Regions from separate parts of the Halomonas sp. BLK-85 genome, predicted to be linked through region 2. Evidence: predicted binding sites of a transcription regulator. Region 2 holds the regulator's gene; the other holds the start of a gene.
The links. The regulator PhoB, encoded in region 2, activates phosphate uptake and scavenging genes when phosphate is short. The targets are predictions, from matches to a motif close to TGTCATANNNNTGTCANA.
Positions count from the first base shown of each region.

Region 1 (10,728 bases), 140 kb from region 2:
GATTTCGACGCCCAGATCCGTAGCGCTCTTGAAGAACATGGCGCTGAGGAAGATACCCCCATTATCGTCATGTGCCGTTCGGGCGCCACGCGCAGTGCACCTGCCGCTGATGCGATTACCGAGATGGGCTTTTCTCAGGTTTACTCAGTAAGCGATGGCTTTGAGGGCGGCAAGCTGGCCGAAGGCGATTCAGAGGGTGTTCGTGCCCGCAATGGTTGGCGCAACTCTGATCTGCCCTGGAGCTATTCGGTTGACCCTGATGTTGCCTGGCACGCAGAAGATTAAACTTACTTATCAATCCTGATCTGTTTCACCCTGTGTTTTGATTGTTCATGCACCACAACTTAGCGACTGGAGACATTATGCGCCTTACACTGATTGCAACCGCCACTCTCGCAGCCACTGCTGCCCTTTCTACTCATGCCCTGGCCGAAAACCATGGCGATCACGCTGAGACAGATGATCAGGCTCTGATGATTGTGACCAGCGATGCGATTGAAACCCAGAGCATGGCCATGATCCTGGGCAATGCCATGCGTCAGCAAGGCACTGACCTGCACATTCTGCTGTGCGATACAGCCGGTGACCTGGCCGTTGATGGTTATGCCAGCGAAGCACCCATCAACACGCCGCCCGGCAACCCCATGGAAAAGCTCGCCCCGGAAGGCCTGCTTAAAATGATGATGGGCGAAGGCGTTTCAGTGGATGTCTGCGCCATCTATCTTCCCAATACCGATCATGAGGAAGAAGATCTTCTTGAAGGTGTCGGGGTTGCTTCGCCAGGCCCGATGGCCGAAATGATGCGCGACCCGGCCATTCCGGTTTTCGAATTCTGATCGTCACTTCCGGATATCGAAGGACGGACACCCAGCACGCTTGATGATTGCCCGGCACCCATGCCGGGTATTTACCCCAAACGGTTACCCGCTTAAACGTGCCTATCTGCCCGCCCACATCATCGACACTCTGTTTTGATTTCTTTCAATTTAGGCTACTCGATGCCTTATTATTAGCTATTGCTAATTTTATTTAAACAGTGGTTAATTATAAGGCCAGTGCCTGTCAACGGTCGTATTGCGGCCCTTTGGACTAAATGACGATGACAGACTGACCGGATTAACGCTATATTAATTATAAGAATATAACCAAATTTCATCGAGGCACACATCTCGGAGCTCGTTATGAAAAATTCCCCTTTCACTCTCAGCCGTCGCCAGCTGCTCAAGGCCGGCGCGGGTCTCAGCGCCAGCGGTCTGCTCTACACCAGCGCGCTGCAGGCCAATACCATCGATACTCAGGCAAGCATCGTGGTAGTCGGTGGTGGTGCGTCAGGCATGGCCATGGCCAACCGCCTTGCTACCCGTCTGCGTGGTGGCACCATTACCCTGATTGAACCGCGCGATACCCATCACTACCAGCCCGGCTGGACGCTTGTCGCCTCCGGCATATGGGGCCCAGACAAGACCATGCGCCCCAACGCTGATTTCATCCCGCAAGGTATTAACTGGGTACGTCAATACGCCGCCGGTATTGATGCCGAAAACCGCCGTGTTGATCTGGCCAATGGTGAGAGCCTGGACTATGACTACCTGGTAGTTGCAACCGGCCTGCAGCTTAACTACAACCTGATTGACGGTATGTCGCCCGATCTGGTGGGGCAACACGGTATTGGCAGTGTCTATGCCAGTATCGAAGGAGCTACCCGCACCCGCCAGGCGATCAAGGGCTGGATCGACAAGGGTGAAGGCAAGGGCATTTTTACCGCCGCCCCGACGGCAGTGAAATGCGCGGGCGCGCCGCTGAAAATGACCTTCACTACACTGACACACCTGGAAGAAAGTGGTCATCGGGATGCGTTTGATGTTGACTTCATGTCCCCGACAGGCGGGCTTTTTTCTCAACCCTGGGTCAACGACTTCGTCAAACAGCGCTTTGATGAGCAAGGCGTCAACCGCCGCCACCATTATCGCCTTTCGGCTATTGACCCACAGGCCAAGCAGGCAGAGTTTACCTTTGAAGGTGAGAAAGACAGCCTTGCAGTCCCTGACGACCTGCGTGCAGGCGACGATAATGACCAGGGAAAACCCACCATTATCGCGGATTATGACTTTATCCACGTTGTGCCCCCCATGAGCGCGCCTGATTTCGTCAAACAAAGCGACCTGATTGCCAAGGATGGGCCGCATCAGGGGGAATGGCTGGATGTGGATATCCACACCCTGCAGCACAAGCGGTACCCGGAAGTTTTCGGCATTGGTGATGTTATCGGTGCACCCATCAACAAGACCGCCGCCAGCGTCAAGGCACAGGCACCGGTCGTGGAAGCTAACCTGCTTTCAGCCATTCAGGGCAAGAGCCTGACGGCACGCCACGATGGCTATACCTCCTGCCCGCTGATTACGGGTGTTGGTAAGGCCATGCTGGTGGAATTTGGCTATGACGACAATTTTGCCTTTATGCCGTCCTTCCCGTTCATTGACCCTAAAGACGAATCCTGGGCGGCTTGGGTCATGAAGGATCGCATGCTGCAACCCGCTTATTATGCCGTGCTTGACGGCCAGGCCTGACAGGAGATCGTATTATGACATTTACCGGTGCAATGACCATTCTCATGTATGCCCTGGCACCCTTTGCCTGGTTGATTGCGGGAGGAGTTGCCATTTTTCTGGCGATACACCTGTTTGCCTATCTACGCGGCTATCAATTCAGTCAACATCATAGCATCGTGGCAATGCTCCTGGCGCTTGCGCTGGGTCTTTCTGCCCTGTTCTGGATACCGTGGTTTACCAACTCAGAGTTAGGCTATGTGGATACCGTTTTTGACTGGGTTGCCATCATAGGGGGCGTGATCGCCACTATGGTCATTACCTTCTTTACCGTGCATCCTTTAAGCTATCTTCTCATTGAAAAACGCGAGTAAGTTCTCATTAATGAGAGCTTTCAAAGCATTTTTGCAGCAATTTCCAATGCTGGCAGGCATGGCGTCAACCTTACTGGTTGGCGCCATGCTTGTCGGCCTGTATCAACTGGCCACCCACGATATCAACCAGCGCGACCACTACGGCCGCACGGCACTTTTTCTGGCCGTGGAAAAACAGCAGCAGGATGACGTTGAAGCTCTGATAAAACGCGGCGCCGCCCTTGATATGGCCGATAACTGTGGATTTTCCCCGCTGATGAAAGCCGCCTCGCTGGGCAATATGGCTATGGTCAAAGCGCTTTATCAGGCAGGCGCCAGCCTGGAGCACCAGGATGACAGCCAGTACACGCCCTTGATGATTGCGGTTGTCAGCGAACAGCCCGCCATCGCCAGCATCCTGCTGGAAAAAGGCGCCAACCCCAATCATCAGGACGACCTGGGTTGGACAGCGCTGATATGGGCCGCCAAGCAAAATAACCTTGGCCTGGCCAACGCCTTGCTTGACCACGGCGCCGACCCTCTGCTGGCCGACCAGGACGGCCAGAATGCCCTGCATTGGGCAGCCCTGGAAGGCCATGACAAGATGGTCAAACTGCTGGTTGACGAAGCCTGAAAACGCCCCGACAACCTCCGGCGAAGTCGCTTACCGCTGTTCGATCTATTCGGACTGATTACCCAGCAGCCCGAACGCCTGACCGATCAGGGCGCTTCCCTGCCCCGCTGGGTCCTGGCGAATCAGGCTTTCCTGTGCGCCAATCTCACTGAACAGGGCTTCCATACTGTTATCAACGACATGGCGCTCCAGATCCATCTCCGGCAGGTTGGTCATGGGTAGCTGATCGTAGACCTGCAACATCGACTGGTACTGATCATAAAAGCCCGTCTGTTCCAGGTTGCTTTGCACAATAGGTGCGAAACGTGAACGCAGGGCATCTTCCGTATTGGCACGGAAGTACTGGGTAGCCGCGGTATCGCCACCGCGAATAATGCCCATGGCATCATCCACACTCATTTCCTGCACCGCTGTCTTGAACACCGGTGCCGCTTCGGCCACGGCCTGTTCAGCCCCTCGATTCATGGCATTCTGCACCGGGTCGACATACTGCCCCATACCCAACTGGCGCAGGGTATCGGCAATCTGCTGCCCAGGGCCAGGAAGCGGTATATCGAAGGCGCCAGGCATGGAAAGGTTGTCGCTGGCCCGCTCTGAGCTAAGCGCCAGCGCCTGCTTGATACCACTGGCCAGAGGAGACGCCTCACTCTCGCCGGACATAGCGCCCATTTGCGAGCCGGCATCCATCAAGGGCCCCATCGCATCCATATTCTGACAACCGCTGGTAATCACCATCACGCCCGCCAGTGCTAACCATTTTTTCATTCTGCCTTCCTGTATTAGCCAGTTTAAAAGCAACATAGTAATACATTGCTGCTTACTAAAGGCACCACTAAATTTATATCCCCGCATTCGCTGACAAACCGATCGATGCTGCCTGATTAGATGGCAAAGATAGCGACATCTGACTGTCATCTGAGCGGCATAGAGTATTAACAGTACTTTGCGGCATTCACTCTCTTTACGCGTGTTCGCCGCTCGCTCTGACCTTCACTGTTGATTGATAGAGGATTTCCCTTTATGCAGCCCAAACCTCTCGCCGCCGCTATTCTGGCCACTCTTGTCAACGGTGCTTTTGTGGCCGGTTACGCCCAGGCTAACGTTTCTGCTCAGCCAACCAAAGCGCATACGCTTTCTGCCATTGGTCACTATCAAAGCGGTGTTTTTGACGAAAGCGCCGCTGAAATTACCGCGTTTGACCCAGCGTCTGAGCGCACCTTTGTCATCAACGCGGCCAGCGGTCAAGTTGATATTTTCGATATGAGCAATCCCAGCCGTCTGAAACGGGTGTCCACCATTGATGTTTCAGACCTGGGGGCGGACGCCAACAGTATTGCCGTCATGAATGGCACCCTCGCGATCGCGGTAGAAGCCCAGGAAGCCACGAACCCCGGCGTCGTGGCTTTTTATGACACCAACGGCAATCGCCTGAGCTTTGTTGAAGCTGGCGCCCTTCCTGATGCCCTGACCTTCTCACCAGACGGCCGTTACGTCGTCGTCGCCAACGAAGGCGAGCCCAATGACGACTATACTATTGACCCTGAAGGCAGTGTCTCGGTCATTGACCTTTCCGTCGGTATTGAAAACCTGACCCAGGCAGACGTTCGTCACGCCCACTTTCAAGCGTTTAACGGCCAGGAAGATGCCCTGCGTGAAGCAGGTGTGCGGATCTTTGGCCCAGGCGCCAGTGCCGCCCAGGATATGGAACCTGAATGGGTAGAGGTTTCCGCCGATTCCAGCACCGCCTATATTTCTTTGCAGGAAAACAATGCCATCGGGGTTGTCGATATCGCATCTGCAACGGTCAGCGATGTTTTCCCACTAGGTTTCAAGGATTGGTCCGCTGATGGTGATTGGTCGGGCAAGGGGCTCGACGCCAGCAACCGGGATGACGCCATCAACATCCAGCACTGGCCAGTCATGGGCGTTTATCAGCCCGATACGATTCGCGTCTACGAGACCGACGGCGAGACGTATGTCGTCACCGCCAATGAAGGTGATGCCCGTGATTATGATGCCTGGAGTGAGGAATTCCGGGTCAAGGACCTGCAACTGGACCCGACTGCCTTCCCGGATGCTGACACTCTCCAGAAGGAAGAAAATCTTGGCCGTCTGCGCGTAACCTCGACATTGGGTGTGAGTAACGGCTGCGACCCGTCGGCCCTGTCAACGGATATTGAACGTGCGTGCGTTTACGACACCCTGTATGCCTATGGAGCACGCTCCATGTCCATTTTCCAGGTGACTGCTGACGGCCTTAAGAAAGTCTTCGACACTGGATCACAGATGGAAGAAACCATCGCGGCGATGTTCCCGGATGACTTCAATTCAAACAACGATGAAAACGACAGCTTTGACGCACGTTCAGATGACAAAGGCCCTGAGCCTGAAGGCATTGCGATCGGCCACATTGATGATAGCACCTATGCCTTTGTCGGCCTGGAAAGGATCGGTGGCATCATGATGTACGATATCACTTCACCGGCTGATACCACCCTGGTGGACTACATCAACCACCGTGATTTCAGTCTTGCCAACGAGCCTGAAGCGCTGACCCAGACTGACCTTGGAGCAGAGGGCCTGTATTTTGTGTCTGCCGACAAGAGCCCGGATGCTGACGGTCGGCCGCTATTGATTGTCGGTAATGAAGTCAGCGGCACCACCACGGTGTTTGCCATCGATCAGACTACGCAACGATAAGTGGTGACACGACACTTAGCAGGCTCGCAGTAAAAAGCCCCGATGATTCGGGGCTTTTTTAGCTTGGTCATTACTCTTTTCACAATACCTAAGCATTTCACACTACCTAGCACTTAATAATGCCTAAGCACTTAATAATGCCTAAGAAGGTTCGCGCATTTGATCTCTCAGCGCGACCTTGCGGATCTTGCCGGTGGAGGTGCGTGGAATGCTGGCGAACACAAATTCACGCGGTACCTTGTAAGGCGCCAGGTGGTCGCGGCACCACTGCCGTAAGGTGCCTTCATCTGCCTCGCTGTTGGGGGTAAGCTCAATAAAGGCGCAAGGCGTCTCCCCCCACTTTTCATGGGGCATGGCGACTACAGCTGCCACGCTGACGGCGGGGTGACGATAGAGCACTTCCTCAATCTCGATGGACGAGATGTTTTCGCCGCCAGAAATAATCACATCCTTGGTGCGATCCTTGAGCTGCAGATAGCCGTCCGGGTGCACTACCGCCAGGTCACCGGAATGAAACCAGCCGTTGGCAAACGCCTCAGCCGTGGCGTCCGGGTTGCGGAAGTAGCCTTTCATCACCACGTTGCCGCGGAACATCACCTCGCCCAGGGTTTCACCGTCATGGGGAACCGGTTCGCTGCTGATCGGGTCAAGCACCTCCAGTTGTTCCAACGGCAGGTAGCGAACGCCCTGGCGGGCCTTGAGCCGCGCCTGCTCCTCCTGGGTGCAGTCTGACCAGTCAAGGTGCCAGTCATTCACCACCGCAGGGCCATAGGTTTCTGTCAGGCCGTAGAGGTGAGTGACATCAAACCCAAGGGTGTTCATGCTGGCCAGCACCCGCTCGGGCGGCGGGGCAGCGGCAGTAAAGAACTGCACCTGACGGTCCAACGGAGGCCGTTCGGCCTCAGGGGTATCAATCAGCAGCGACATCACTATCGGCGCACCGCACAGGTGCGTGACGCCTTCATCGGCCAGCGCTGCCCAGATGGGCTCGGCGCGCACCTGACGCAGGCAAACATGAGTACCGACAATCGCCGAAAGTGTCCACGGGAAGCACCAGCCGTTGCAGTGAAACATCGGCAGCGTCCACAGGTAGACGGCATGTTTCTGCATCGACGTGGTCAGCGCATTGCCCTGCGCCAGCAGATAGGCACCGCGATGATGAGAGACCACACCTTTGGGGTTGCCGGTAGTGCCCGAGGTGTAATTGATGGAAATCGCGTCCCATTCGTCTTCCGGCATCAGCCAGGCAAAGTATGGGCTGCCGGTGGCGATCACGTCTTCATAGTCGGGGATATCGCCCGGCAGCTCAGCAGAGGAAAGGGGCGAATCGTCTTCAGGGTCATTGACCTCAATCAGTACAGGCCTGACAGAGGCCAACGCCAGTGCCTCTTTCACCAACACCATGAAAGCGCGATCGGCAATCACCACTTTCGACATGGCATGATCAAGCTGAAAGGCAATCGTCGCCGCATCCAGGCGGGTATTGATCGAGTGTAATACGCCACCGCACATCGGCACACCGTAATGGCATTCCAGCATTTCCGGCGTGTTGGCCAACACTACGCTGACCGTATCGCCGCGGCCAATGGCATAGCGCTCGGTAAGCGCTGATGCCAGTTGGCGGGAGCGGGCATAGAAATCTGCATAGTTACGGCGCAGGCGACCATGCACGATTGCAATATGCTCAGGGAAGACGCTGGCAGCGCGTTCCAGAAACTGCAGCGGCGTCAGCGGCTGGAAGTTGGCCGGGTTGCGATCCAGCCCCTGGTTATACGGGTTAGGGGCTTTCCCGGCCGTATGCGAGGCCTGGCGATCATTATTATTGTAATGATTGTTCATAGGCGCGGCTGTCCTTAACGTGACTGGATACCGATGGCAACATCGCTGGCCAGGGTATTGGCAATAAAGCAGTAACGGTGCGCGCGTTGTTGCATCTTGTCCAGTTCTGCGTCATCCACCTCAAAACCCGCGTCAAAATGGACGTGTGGGTGCAGGTCGATACGGGTGACCGACATCTGCCCTTTGGCATTCTTGCCAAGCTCGGCAGTTGCCTGATCATGATAGCGGGCAACCGGCCAGCCTGCCTTCGCCGCCAGCGCCAGAAACGTCATCATATGACAGCTGGAAAGTGCCGCCGCCAGGGCCTGTTCCGGGTTGGTATTGGCCGGATGCCCTCCCCAGTCCGGGGCCGCGTCTACCATTACCGCGGTGTCATCGTTATAGTCAATTCGATGCGCATTGGCATAGGCACCCGGTGTCAGTTCATCGGCATTGCGTGTCCATTCGAGTTCGATAGAGAGTGCTGACATACAGTTTTCCTTTCCGATGACTACATTCAGGCCGCGGCCAGCTGCTTTTTAGGGTCATAAAACGGCTTTTCAGCCACAATAGCCTGCACCGGTTCCCCTGCGATCATCACTTCCACCTGGGTGCCAATGTCGGCATAGTCGATATCCACCATGGCCAATGCAATGTTGCGTGCCAGACGCGGGGAATGGACTGCAGAGGTCACCTTGCCCACTGTTTTACCCTGGCAGTCAATCGGCCAGAAATCACTATTCGGCCTGCTCAACGGCTCCACACCATCAATGCACAGACCCACCTGCTTGCGGCGAACCCCGTCCTGCTGGATGCGCTTGAGCGCCGCCTTGCCGATAAAGTCTGCTTCCATTTCCAAATCCACCAGACGACCCAGGCCCACTTCATAGGGGTTGGTATGAATATCGGCATCGGCATGATAGGACAGCATGCCGCCTTCAATTCGGCGAATAGTCGAGGTATGGCCGGGCTGAAGCCCGAAGGGTTGGCCCGCCGCCATGATTTTTTCCCACAGCTCATCACCCCGGCTGCCATCACGCAGGTAGATTTCATACCCTAACTCGCTGGACCACCCCGTACGGGAAACGATCATCGGGATACCGTCCAGTTCCACCTCGCGCAGCCAGTAATAGCGCAGATCCATGATGCTTTCACCAAACAGGCTTTTCATGATCTCGCCCGACACCGGGCCCTGCAGCTGCAGAGGCGAAACATCCGGCTCGCTGATGGTGACATCCAGCCCCGAATTCACAGCAACGCCCTGGGCCCATAACAGGATGTCGCTATCGGCCAGCGACAGCCAGAAGTGATTTTCGCCTAAACGCAGCAGGATAGGATCATTGAGAATACCGCCGCTGGCATTGGTGATCAGCACGTACTTGCATTGCCCAACGGCCATGTTCGACAGGTTGCGCGGGGTCAGCAACTGGGTGAATACCGCTGCATCAGGCCCGGTAATTTCAACCTGGCGCTCAACGGCCACATCACACAGGATGGCGGTATTCACCAGGTTCCAGAAATTCTGCTCCGGGCTACCGAAATCGCGCGGAATATACATGTGGTTATAAACAGAAAACCCTTGTACACCCCACCGCACAGTGGCATCAAAGTAAGGGGATTTACGGATCTGTGTACCGAAACCGGTGTTGACGGATGATGACATGACGTTGGCCTCTTTTTTCAATCAGCGGCACGACGTACCGTGATGTTTAATTGTTCGAGAAGAATAGCGCCTGGAAATTGATCATGCAGACTGAAAACAGGTTCTTTAGACGACCGAAAAGACTCGTTTTTGATTGACTGCAGACCAATTGGTTATGGGCTGGAATGAGGTGTCAGGGCCGAAAGGTTCGGCTGGGTAGACTTGACCTGGCGGGTGATGAAATAGGTGTAGTAGCGATCGATACTCAGGTCTTCGGATAACAGTCGGTCCATCAGGTGTTGGAAGGCAGCGAGACTTGGCACCACGACCTGAAATACATAATCCATTCCCCCGCCGGTGACGTAACACTCGGTGATTTCTTCAACGTTGCGGATATAGCTCTCGAAACGTTCGAAATCTTCCTTGCGGTGATGCATCAACGACAGAGTGACCATGACACGGGTGATATCAAGTACACGCTCAAGGGCAATATCGGCATGGTAACCCCGGATATAGCCCGCCGATTTCAGGCGATCCAGACGTGCCCAGCAGGGCGTAGGGGAAAGGTTGACCAGCTCGGCAAGCTTGGTCTTGCTGAGCTGACCATGGCGCTGCAGGGCGCTGAGGATACGAATATCGGCGCTATCAAGCGCCGTCTTTTTCATCCGCCTGGTGTTTATTGACGTATCAAACATACCACCACCCCGATAAACGTTATGCGGCGATGGTAGGCTAATTCCCCGTACTGGACATGGTTATGCACGACACCGGCTAGCCTGATTACGCCCCCCGAGGGTGGCTAATCTGACCTGCATCAAATGTTGAATATATTGATTATTAAATAGCATAACCATCGATTACAATGCGGCTTTTCCAGGCACAATGATTTCTTGAAAGGAGCAAAAAACACATGCATAAAGACTGGCAGAAAACGACCCAGGACCTTTCCGCCCTGATGCAGGAAATCGGCAAGAACATTCCTGATGTCGCCAAGGGTTTCACGCAGATGGCCAAGGGTGCCAACAAGGAAGGGGC
Region 1 covers NZ_CP087731.1:76,394-87,121, reverse strand. Annotated here, with positions in the region: gene LL947_RS00395 (rhodanese-like domain-containing protein) at 1-285, shown strand, start outside; gene LL947_RS00390 (DsrE family protein) at 363-836, shown strand; gene LL947_RS00385 (NAD(P)/FAD-dependent oxidoreductase) at 1,182-2,567, shown strand; gene LL947_RS00380 (hypothetical protein) at 2,582-2,920, shown strand; gene LL947_RS00375 (ankyrin repeat domain-containing protein) at 2,979-3,533, shown strand; gene LL947_RS00370 (DUF4197 domain-containing protein) at 3,579-4,298, opposite strand; gene LL947_RS00365 (choice-of-anchor I family protein) at 4,554-6,233, shown strand; gene LL947_RS00360 (acyl-CoA synthetase) at 6,375-8,072, opposite strand; gene LL947_RS00355 (OsmC family protein) at 8,087-8,542, opposite strand; gene LL947_RS00350 (glycine cleavage T C-terminal barrel domain-containing protein) at 8,569-9,714, opposite strand; gene LL947_RS00345 (Lrp/AsnC family transcriptional regulator) at 9,867-10,388, opposite strand; gene LL947_RS00340 (carboxymuconolactone decarboxylase family protein) at 10,604-10,728, shown strand, end outside.
Region 1: LL947_RS00365 (choice-of-anchor I family protein) is a predicted target of PhoB. The motif match lies at 4,443-4,460, and genes of this name have one in related genera.

Region 2 (10,728 bases):
TCAACGATGAAACCTCGCATAAGGGTCGCATCATGGTGGAGGGCATCGACATTCATTCACCCGACATCGACGTGTCGGAATTGCGGCGGCGAATTGGCATGGTCTTTCAGACCCCGAACCCTTTTCCCATGTCGATTTATGAAAACGTCGCCTTCGGGTTGCGATTACAGGGTCGGACGGCCAAGCGTAAGCGGGACGACATTATTGAATGGGCGCTCACCTCGGCGGCACTCTGGGACGAAGTCAAGGACCGTCTGCATCAGTCAGCCTGGCAGCTGTCCGGCGGGCAGCAGCAACGCCTGGTGATTGCCCGTACCCTGGCCGTTCAGCCCGAGATCCTGCTGCTTGATGAACCCGCGTCAGCGCTTGACCCGGTGTCGACGCTGAAAATCGAGGAGCTGATCTGCAACCTGAAATCGCAGCTGACCCTGGTACTGGTCACCCATAACATGCAGCAGGCCGCCCGGGTGTCCGATTTCACCGCGTTTTTAAGTCAGGGTGAACTCATCGAATACGGGCCGACGGACCAGTTGTTTACCAACCCACGCTTGCGCCACACCGAAAACTACATTACCGGGCGCATCAACTGACAGGAAGGTCGGTGACCCTGGACCTTACCTGCTTATAATTAATTTCATCACCCCGCAACCGCCATCAGGAGCGCACTATGGAAATCAACAGCGAAAGCCACAGCCAGCATATCTCACGTCAGTTCAACCAGGAACTGGAGGAGCTGAAAACCCACTTGATGGCCATGGGTGGCCTGGTGGAAAAACAGGTGCAGGATGCGATAACAGCCTTGCTGGAAAATGACAGCAAACTGGCCACCAAGGTGCGCGATAATGACCGGGAAGTGAATGATCTGCACCTGCAGATTGATGAGGAATGTACCCGCATATTGGCGCGTCGCCAGCCCGCGGCCTCGGACCTTCGTCTGGTGCTTGCCGTGATTCGTGCTTCCTCTGATCTGGAGCGTATCGGCGATGAGGCCAGCAAGATTGCCCGCAATGCCATCTCGCTGACTGAAAGTAACAATGTCATACGTGGGCTGGTCGAGGTGCGTCATATCAGTGAGCACGTGCGCAAGATGCTGCGTGATGCACTAACGTCCTTTGCCCGCTTTGACCTTGAGCTGGCCATCGAGGTGGTCCGCGAGGACGAGCTGGTCGACGATGAGTATGGCAGCGCCATGCGCTCGCTGATTACCTTTATGGCCGAAGATGCCCGCTCGATTTCATCGGTGCTGAGTGTCATGTGGATTCTGCGCGCCCTGGAACGGGTTGGCGACCACGCCGATAACCTGGCAGAACACGTTGTGTATCTGGTCAAGGGCCTGGATATCCGTCACAGCGACCCGGACACGCTGGAAGCGACCGTGCTCGACCGCGACAAATCCTGAGCTTCAGGCCAGCGTTTGCTGGCCATCACCGCTGGGTACGTATGGGTAGACAACATACGAGCCGGCAAATAACCGAACGGGCCGCATCCAGCATGCGGCCCGTTTCGTCGCTCCCCTGGACAAGGAAACCTCGAATGATCAATGCGTTCACCGCCATCACCCGAGGAACACGCTGGGTCTATCAACCCGGCCTGCGGCGTTATATCTTCTTCCCGATAGTGGTCAACTTCATTGTCTACGCCGGTCTGATCCGTTTTGTATGGCAACGCTTTGACGGTTGGCTGAGCTACTGGATGAGCCTGGTGCCGGGCTGGCTGGAATGGCTTTCCTGGCTGATCTGGCCGCTGTTCCTGATCAGCCTGGTCGCAGTGGTGTTCTTTTCCTTTACCCTGGTCACCCATCTGATTGCCGCGCCTTTTTACGGTTTTCTGGCCGCCAAGGTTGAAGCTCGAGCCACCGGCAAGGCGCCTATTGACGACCGTGGCCTGATCCGCACGGCCGTCGATACGCTTAAACGCGAGGTGGTCAAGCTGGGGTATATTCTGCCGCGCATGCTGGTGTTGTTCGTCATCAGCTGGATACCGGTGCTCAATCTGCTGGCCCCGTTTTTATGGGCGCTGTTTTCAGCCTGGGTACTGGCGATAACCTATCTGGATTACCCGATGGACAACAACAGGGTGAGTTTTGCCGATATGCGCTCGCGGCTCTCGGCCCGCTGGTGGCACAGCCTGAGTTACGGGGGGCTGGTGATGCTGTTGACCCTGATACCGCTGGCCAACCTTTTCCTGTTACCCGGCGCCGTTGCCGGAGCGGTGTTGATGTGGGATGGCCACTACCGCTAATGACGAACCCCACTATGCACGACTCACCACCACTGCAGCCCGACATCCCGGGTCAAAATGGATGCCCACTAACGGCGCGCGGGCATGACGGGGATGAGGGAGATTCACGACTCACCCGCCTCGTTACGGGGAAGTGACAGCAGAAACGTGCCCCTTCCCCCGGGTGTGAATCAATCTCCAGCTGGGCATCGTGGCGCAGCAGCACGTGCTTGACGATCGCAAGACCCAGCCCCGTTCCTCCCGTCGCGGTGCTGCGGCCTTTATCAACGCGATAGAAGCGCTCGGTCAAACGCGGAATGTGTACTGGGTCAATGCCGTCGCCATCGTCTTCAACCGTTATATAGGCGCCCTGAGCATCACAGACCCAGTGCAGAGTGATCTGGCTGCCTTGTGGGGTATAGCGCACGGCGTTGAAGGCCAGGTTGGAAATCGCGCTACGCAGCTCCTGCTCGCTGCCCATCAACTGCGCATTACTGCCAATGACCAACTGGATATCATGTTGCTCTTTGGCCAGCGCCCGCGCATCGTCAGCAACTTTATGCAGCAGGGCATGCACGTCAATCGGCGCGTGATCGTCGCCGCCCTGATCAATTTCCAGGCGCGACAGCAGTAAAAGGTCATCGACCAGGTTCTGCATCCGGGTGGTCTGGGCCTGCATCTGACCAATACTGCGGCCCAGGCGTGGCGGCAACTGCTCGGCCAGGTCGGAGTAAGTCTCCAGGTACCCGGCCAGGACGGTGAGCGGCGTGCGCAACTCGTGGGAGACGTTGGCAACAAAATCGCGACGCATCTGCTCAAGGCGATGCAAGCGGGTAATATCGCGGGCCATCACCAGACGTTCATCGTCACCGTAGAGGGTAATCTGGTATTGCAGGATGCGCCGCTCGTCGATGGGCGATGCCAGGGTCAGCGGTTCGCCATAGTCACGGGCGTTAAAGTAGCCCACAAAACGCGGATCACGCAGCAGGTTGGTAATATGCTGGCCACGGTCCTGAGCAGTCTTCAGACCCAGCATTTTGGCGGCGGCGCTGTTCCACCACTCAAGGTCACCGTGACTATCGAGCATCACCACGCTGTCGCGCATGGCTTCGGAGGATTCCTGGATGCGCCCCAGGGTAGCGCGCAGGCGATTCTGGGTAATCCGCTGACCTTTCTGATAGCGATACAGCCGATCAAACAGCTCGCCCCAAAGGCCGGCGGCAGCGGGCGGCTCGTCATGGGGATGCAGGGTCAGCCATCGATACAGGGCACGCAACTGATAAAGGTGGTAGCCAAGGCAGGCGGCCAGGCCAAGCGCCAGCCCAAAGCCTGCGCTGCCGACAATCGCCCCCAGCACAAAGCCCAGGGCACTCAACCAGATTAAACGCCATATTTCACGGCTCCACAGACGCACCCTTACCCCCGTGCAGAGAAACGATAGCCGGTTCCACGCACCGTCTGAATCAGGTGATGGTGATCAATTAACGCCTTGCGCAAGCGGCGAATGTGTACATCCACGGTGCGTTCTTCCACGTACACATTGCCCCCCCAGACCTGATCCAGTAGCTGGCTACGGGTGTAGGCACGCTCCTGATGGGTCATGAAGAACTGTAGCAGACGATACTCGGTAGGGCCCATATCCACGGCTTTGCCATAAGCACTGACGCGGTGGCTGACCGGGTCAAGCAGCAAGCCTTCGATTTCGATCGGATCTTCCACACCACGCGGTGTGGTACGCCGCAAGACCGCCTTTAGCCGGGCGACCAGCTCGCGCGGTGAGAAAGGCTTGGTGATGTAATCGTCAGCACCGGCTTCCAGACCCTGGATCTTGTTGTCTTCCTCGCCTTTGGCCGTCAGCATGATGATCGGCATTTCAGCGGTGGATTCCTCACGTTTGAGCCGCCGCGCCAGCTCGATTCCGCTGGTGCCTGGCATCATCCAGTCAAGCAAGAGCAGATCAGGCTGATGATCGACCACCATGGCGTGGGCATCCTGGGCGTTGTCCGCTTCAAGCACACGATAGTCAGCCATTTCCAGCGCTACCGCAATCATTTCACGGATAGACGCTTCATCATCGACAATCAAAACGGTCTTGGCGGTCATTCCAAAGCCTCAAGGTGTTAAACAAGACATTTCCATGACGATCTCACCATGAGTTGATGACATTAAGATGACAAAAGGCCGATTAACGCGGGTTTAAGCCCCCGTGGGCCATAAACTGAGCACAATGCCAGCAAATACCAATAGCCCCGACCAGTGGTTATTGAGAAAGGCCTGAAAGCAGCGTTCACGCTCGCGCTGACGGATCAAAACCTGCTGGTGCGCAAAGGTCGCCGCCATGGCAATCAGCCCCAGCCAGAAAAACCCACCCAGCCCCAGCCGCCAGCCAACCGTTGCCAGAAGGCCCAGTGTTGCCAGTTGCAGCAGGCCAATGATCAAGCGGTCAGCCTGGCCAAACAGCACCGCCGTCGACTTGATGCCGATTTTCAGGTCATCATCACGATCTACCATGGCGTATTCGGTGTCGTAGGCCACCGTCCACAGCAGGTTAGCGCAAAACAGCAGCCAGCCTTCCAGGGGGACATAACCCAGCACTGCGCCACAGGCCATGGGGATCGCCCAGGAAAACGCCGCCCCCAGCACCACCTGCGGGAAATGGGTATAACGCTTCATGAAAGGATAGACAGACGCCAGCACGACCCCACCAATTGATAACAGAATCGTAAACAGGTTGGTGAACAGCACCAGCACAAAGGCCACCGCTACCAACCCTACAAACAGCAGCTGAGCTTCGCGCTCACTGATGCGCCCGTTCGCCAATGGGCGGGTTTTGGTGCGCTTGACATGACCGTCAAAATGCCGGTCTGCGTAATCATTGATCACGCAGCCTGCAGCACGCATGGCATACACGCCGCCAACAAAAATCAACAGCAATGAGCGCTCAGGCACGCCCCCGGCTGCCAGCCACAGAGCCCACAGGGTTGGCCACATCAGCAGCCAGGTGCCAATCGGACGATCAAGCCGGGTAAGCTGCAGAAAATCCGTCAGGCGGGCAAGCCCACCGGGACGCAGAAGTGAACGATCCATGCTGACTCCATTAAAAAGTGTGCGTGCCTGACCCGGGTACTCAAACGCCTGGGCAGCCAAAGACCTGAACCTGATAGCCTAGCGTGAAGGGCCTTCCAGTGCATCTGCCATGGCAGTCAGAAAATACTCCTGTACCAGCAGGGACATACCGGTGTGGGAAAAACATGACCGCCGCCCCCACAGGCCGCTGGCCGCCACAAAGCGCGGCGCATGGCGAGTCACCTCGATCGGCCCGCGCCGCAGATCGGCCTGCTGAAACAGCCAGCTGCCCAGCGAGCGATCTCCAAGCCTGTCCAGACGCTGGCCATGCAGTTGATCAAGGGGAGCCACCGAGCGCGCTACCACCCAGGGTATATCGTCCAGACACAAGGCTACTTCGCGCAGCCAGGCATACCGCCTGAGGGGCAGCGCCAGCGCTCTGGCTTCATCCACGCTGGGGTAACCTACCCCCTGGCGCAGCACCCTGACGCGAAAACGCCGCCCCTTGCCTGCATTGATCAGGCGTGCCGTCAAGGAATCCGTCGACGCCACCCAGCGCCACCAGAAAACCGACATGCCGGGACGAGCCGCTGGTGCAGGCATCCAGCGAACAGGCAGTTCCGGCTCGGGTGGCGGCAGTGTGAGGGCATGTCTTGAAAGCGTTGCGTTCAAAATCTGACTCTTTAGGATCAATGATCAGCGGTGCCGATTAACCAAGTTGATCAATCGCCTTGATAGACCCCGCCATGCAAGCGCTAGTGTACCATGATGAGACTTGATGCCATGGGCGCGATAACGCCCTGATAACACCACTTCAACAGGGAACAGTATGTCAACTGACGCCGATTTAGTGATTGTGGGTACTGGCATGGCAGGTATTGGCCTGGCCCGAGCATTACGCCGTGCAGGAGATACCCGTTCGATCACCCTGATCAGCAGCGATAGCGGTGACGATTACAGCAAACCGCTGCTTTCAACCGGTTTTGCCAAGGGCCTGCCGCCTGCCCGGCTTGCCCAACGCAATGCGGATGCACTGGCCGAGGAACTCAACGCCAGGGTACTGGCCAACCGCCCGGTCACGGCCATCGACCCCGAGGCTCACCAGCTAACCCTTCAGCCAGACCATGACACTCCAGGCGGCCAGCCAACACCGCAGCGTCTCGCATACCGTACCCTGGTACTGGCCACGGGAGCCGCTCCGCGTATGCCATTTCAGCTACCGGATGCCTGTGCATCACGCTGCTTCACTATCAACGACCTTGACGACTACCGTCGCTTCCACGCGGCCCTGGGTGATGCTCCAGCCCGGGTGGCGATTATTGGCGCCGGGCTTGTCGGTTGCGAGTTTGCCAACGACCTCCACGCTGGCGGACACCAGGTCACCCTGATTGCGCCGGAGCGTGCCCCCTTGCCGCGTCTGCTGCCAGAACGCCTTGGGCACGCCCTGGCAGAGGCCTTCAGCACAGCGGGGATCAGATTGGCGCTTGAGCAAAACCTGCACGATATCACCTGCCACGACGGCGGTGAGGTTCGTCTTACGCTGGCGCCTGCCTCCTCGGGCAGCACAACCGGCAATACCCGTATCGATGCTGATATTGTCTTGTTGGCCACTGGCCTGGCGCCACGTACTTCCCTTGCCGAAGCTGCCGGGCTGGAAGTGACACCCCGGGGCATTACCGTTAACCGCACCCTGCAAACCAGCCACCCTGATATTTATGCACTGGGAGATGTAGCCTGTGTTGAGGGCGTGAACGCCATGTATGTACAACCGCTACAGGCCAGTGCCCAGGTGCTGGCCACCACACTGGCCGGCACGCCGACTCCGGTTCACTTCGGTACCTGGCCGGTACTGGTCAAAACCCCGCTCCTGCCGGTGGTTGCCTACCCGCCCCAGAGCACGCCAACCCACTGGACAATCGATGCCGACGGTCACAACATGACGGCGCTGGCAAAGGACGCCAGTGATCAACTGCTCGGCTTTGCGTTGACAGGCAATTGCGTACGTCAAAAGGTGGCACTTTCCAGAGTGGCACCTCCACTGCTAGGCTAGTGAAGGTCAAACGCAGGGTTTTAGCGAAACACAATATGACACTTGAGCGCTGTTTTTTAAGGTCAAATTCCACTACCGTTTGATCTGTCTATTCTGACCACTTCTATGGAGACTGATAATGCGCAAACCTGAACTCGCGGCCGCGATTGCCCAGAATGCTGATATGTCCAAGGAAAAAGCCGGCCAGGTATTGAACGTCGTTCTCGACGAGATCACCAACAGCGTTGCCAAGGGTGACGACGTTGCGCTGATCGGTTTTGGCACCTTTACTGTGCGCGAGCGTGCTGCACGCACTGGCAAGAACCCCCAGACTGGCGCCCCGCTGGAGATTCCGGCCAGCAAGAATGTTGCCTTCAAGCCGGGCAAGGCCCTCAAGGATGCCGTTTCCTGATGAAACTCAAGCTGGTGCTGTGGTTATTGAGCCTGTTGCTAAAACGTGCCTTGCGTCGCAAGCCGCGTTTTCGCGAAAAGCTTGAGCGCATGCGCCGGCTGGATTGGGGTGTGGCCACCGAAGATCTCAGCATTTGCCGTTACTATCGGATGTCACCCGAAGGCATCACCTCCGCCCGCGGCCTGCCGGTTGATCTTGACTTGGAGCTGCGCTTTGCAGACGCTGACACCGCGCTCAAGATTTTAAGAAAGCCGACACAGCAGGCCTTTCTCGAGGGTATGATGGCCAACAAGGTCAGGGTAGTTGGTGATACTGGCGACATGACCCGATTACAATCCTTACTTAAGCATCTGTAACACTACTCGATCGATCATAGGCTCTGGCCCGTAACAGTGAGTTCACCCACTACGCCGCTGACTGATGACGGCGTGGTGATCAGCCTGTTATCTCTCCTATACTGTTGTTCTGGTTGTTGGCAATCACCGCTTATCACCCGACGCTATTGCCCTGTCCATGGAGTCCAGCTTACCGCCTCATGCCCATTACCCTGTCGCTACGTCGTCTTTGGACACTGGATAAGTTTGCCTACAGCCTGCGGGTATTTGTGGCATTCAGTGGCGCCTTGGCACTGATAGCGGTATGGGGCGACATCGGCTTTGTTATCCCACTGTTTCTGGGCATCATTGCCAGCGCCCTGGCCGAAACCGACGACAGTTGGCAGGGTCGGCTGCAGGCACTGCTCGTCACGCTTGCCTGCTTTGCACTGGTGTCCTGGATCATTCGCTGGATCTTTCCCTGGCCATGGTTGATGGCGTTATGGCTGGCAGGTGCTACCTTTGGCCTGATCATGCTCGGGGCCATTGGCCAGCGCTACGCCACCATCGCTTCTGCCACCCTGATTCTGTCGATCTACTCCATGATCAATATCGAGCAGCACGGCGGCGTGGATGGTGATGTCACGCTGCGACAGCTATTGCTGTGGGTGGGGGCTGCCTGGTACGGGCTGATTTCAGTGATCTGGTGCGCGCTGTTTTCCCGTCAGCCGGTCAAGCTCAGTATGGCGCGCCTGTATAAAGCCTTGGGCAAATACCTGATGCTGAAAGCTGAACTCTTTGAGCCGGTGCGCGGCGTGGATATCGAGGCGCGCCGGATGGCCCTGGCACGCCAGAATGGCGTGGTCGTGGAAGCCTTGAATCAGGCCAAGGACATGCTGCTGAGGCGCATGGAAGGTCAACGCGGCAGCCGCAAGCTGAACCGTTATCTGCAGGTCTACTTCATCGCTCAGGATATTCACGAGCGAGCCAGCTCGACCCACTACCCCTACACTGCCCTGACCGAAACCTTTTTTCACCACGACGTCCTGTTTCGCTGCCAGCGGCTGCTGGATCAGCAAGGGCTTGCCTGTCGCCGCCTGGCCAGGTCACTGCTGCTCAACCGCCCCTTTGATCACCGCCAGAGCGAGGAAGCGTTGACCGACCTGCGTGCCTCGATTGACAACCTGCGCCACCAGGACAGGCCCGAATGGCGCCCCTTGATGCAGCCGCTGAATGCGCTAGCAGATAACCTGACCACCCTCGAAAAGCAGATTGCCAGCGCCCACAACCCGGCCACCCGCCAGCCACGCCAGGACACTGCCCTGTTTGACCGCTCGCCGGGCACCCTGAAAGAAGCCTGGCAGCGTATACGCCTCAACCTCACCCTGGGTTCCCCCACTTTTCGCCATGCCATACGGCTATCAGTTGCGCTGGTCGCGGGCTTTTTACTGCTTCAGTGGCTGGACCCGGAACAGGGCTTCTGGATACTGTTGACCATACTATTCGTCTGTCGGCCCAACTTTGCGACGACCAAACGTTTCCTGTTCAAGCGCATTACCGGCACAGTCCTCGGGCTTATCGTGGGCTGGGCATTGATCAGCCTGTTTCCCCAGGCAGCGGTCCAAAGCCTGGTGGCCGTTGCGGCCGGGGTGGCATTTTTTGCCACCCGAGAAAAACACTATATGGTGGCCACGGCTTCGATCACCCTCTTGGTGCTGTGCGGCTTCAATCAGGTAGGCGACGGCTTTGACCTGATCTGGCCGCGGTTATTCGATACCCTGATTGGCGCCTTTATTGCCGCGTTGGCGATCTTCTTTATCTTCCCTGACTGGCAGGGACGCAAACTCTACCGGACCGCTGCCCGGGTGATGACCAGTCACCGCCACTATCTGGATGAGATCATTCAGCAGTATGCCACCGGCAAGCAGGATGACCTCAGCTACCGACTGGCTAGGCGCAATGCCCACAACAGCGATGCGGCCTTTTCCAGCCAGGTGAACAACATGCTCCACGAGCCAGGCCACTACCGCCGCCAGGATGCAGACAGCGGGCTGCGTTTTCTGCTGCTGTCGAACATACTGCTCAGTCACCTGTCCGCTCTGGGCGCACATCGCCACCGTATGACCGACGATGAGGATGACGCCCAATCCATTCCTGTCGCCAAACGCATCAGCGCCCTGATGGACTATATAGCGGGGCAGCTGGAATCTGGTACGCCATGCGGTGCGATAGATAGCGATATAGAGCGACTGCTTGAACATCTCGATGAGCCATCAGCCCCGCAAGCCAAAGCAGCCAATCTGTATCGTCCGGTACAAAGCCAACTGCGCCTGATTGCCACCCAGCTGCCTCCTATTGTGGATGTGGCCAACCGGTTGACGGCGAGCGCCTCCCCCGGCCGTCATTGAAGGGATTCATACCTGCCCGTAGCGCCCGGCGGCTTCGCCCAGCCAGCGGCGTACCAGCACCGCACTGACATGCGGGTCGCCCTGTAGCTCCCGGGCCAGGGCGCTCACCCTGTCAAGCAGGTCACCATCGCGCTCCAGGTCGGCAATCTTCATCTGCGCCAGACCGGTCTGGCGAGTACCCAGCACTTCGCCCGGACCACGAATCTGCAGATCCTTTTCAGCAATCTGAAAGCCGTCGTTGGTATCGCGCATCACGCCCAACCGTTCGCGGGCGCTTTT
Region 2 covers NZ_CP087731.1:3,077,545-3,088,272, forward strand. Annotated here, with positions in the region: gene pstB (phosphate ABC transporter ATP-binding protein PstB) at 1-590, shown strand, start outside; gene phoU (phosphate signaling complex protein PhoU) at 668-1,399, shown strand; gene cysZ (sulfate transporter CysZ) at 1,534-2,241, shown strand; gene phoR (phosphate regulon sensor histidine kinase PhoR) at 2,294-3,634, opposite strand; gene phoB (phosphate regulon transcriptional regulator PhoB) at 3,637-4,323, opposite strand; gene ubiA (4-hydroxybenzoate octaprenyltransferase) at 4,417-5,307, opposite strand; gene LL947_RS14145 (chorismate--pyruvate lyase family protein) at 5,386-5,889, opposite strand; gene LL947_RS14150 (NAD(P)/FAD-dependent oxidoreductase) at 6,116-7,336, shown strand; gene LL947_RS14155 (HU family DNA-binding protein) at 7,455-7,727, shown strand; gene LL947_RS14160 (hypothetical protein) at 7,727-8,083, shown strand; gene yccS (YccS family putative transporter) at 8,263-10,449, shown strand; gene recG (ATP-dependent DNA helicase RecG) at 10,456-10,728, opposite strand, start outside.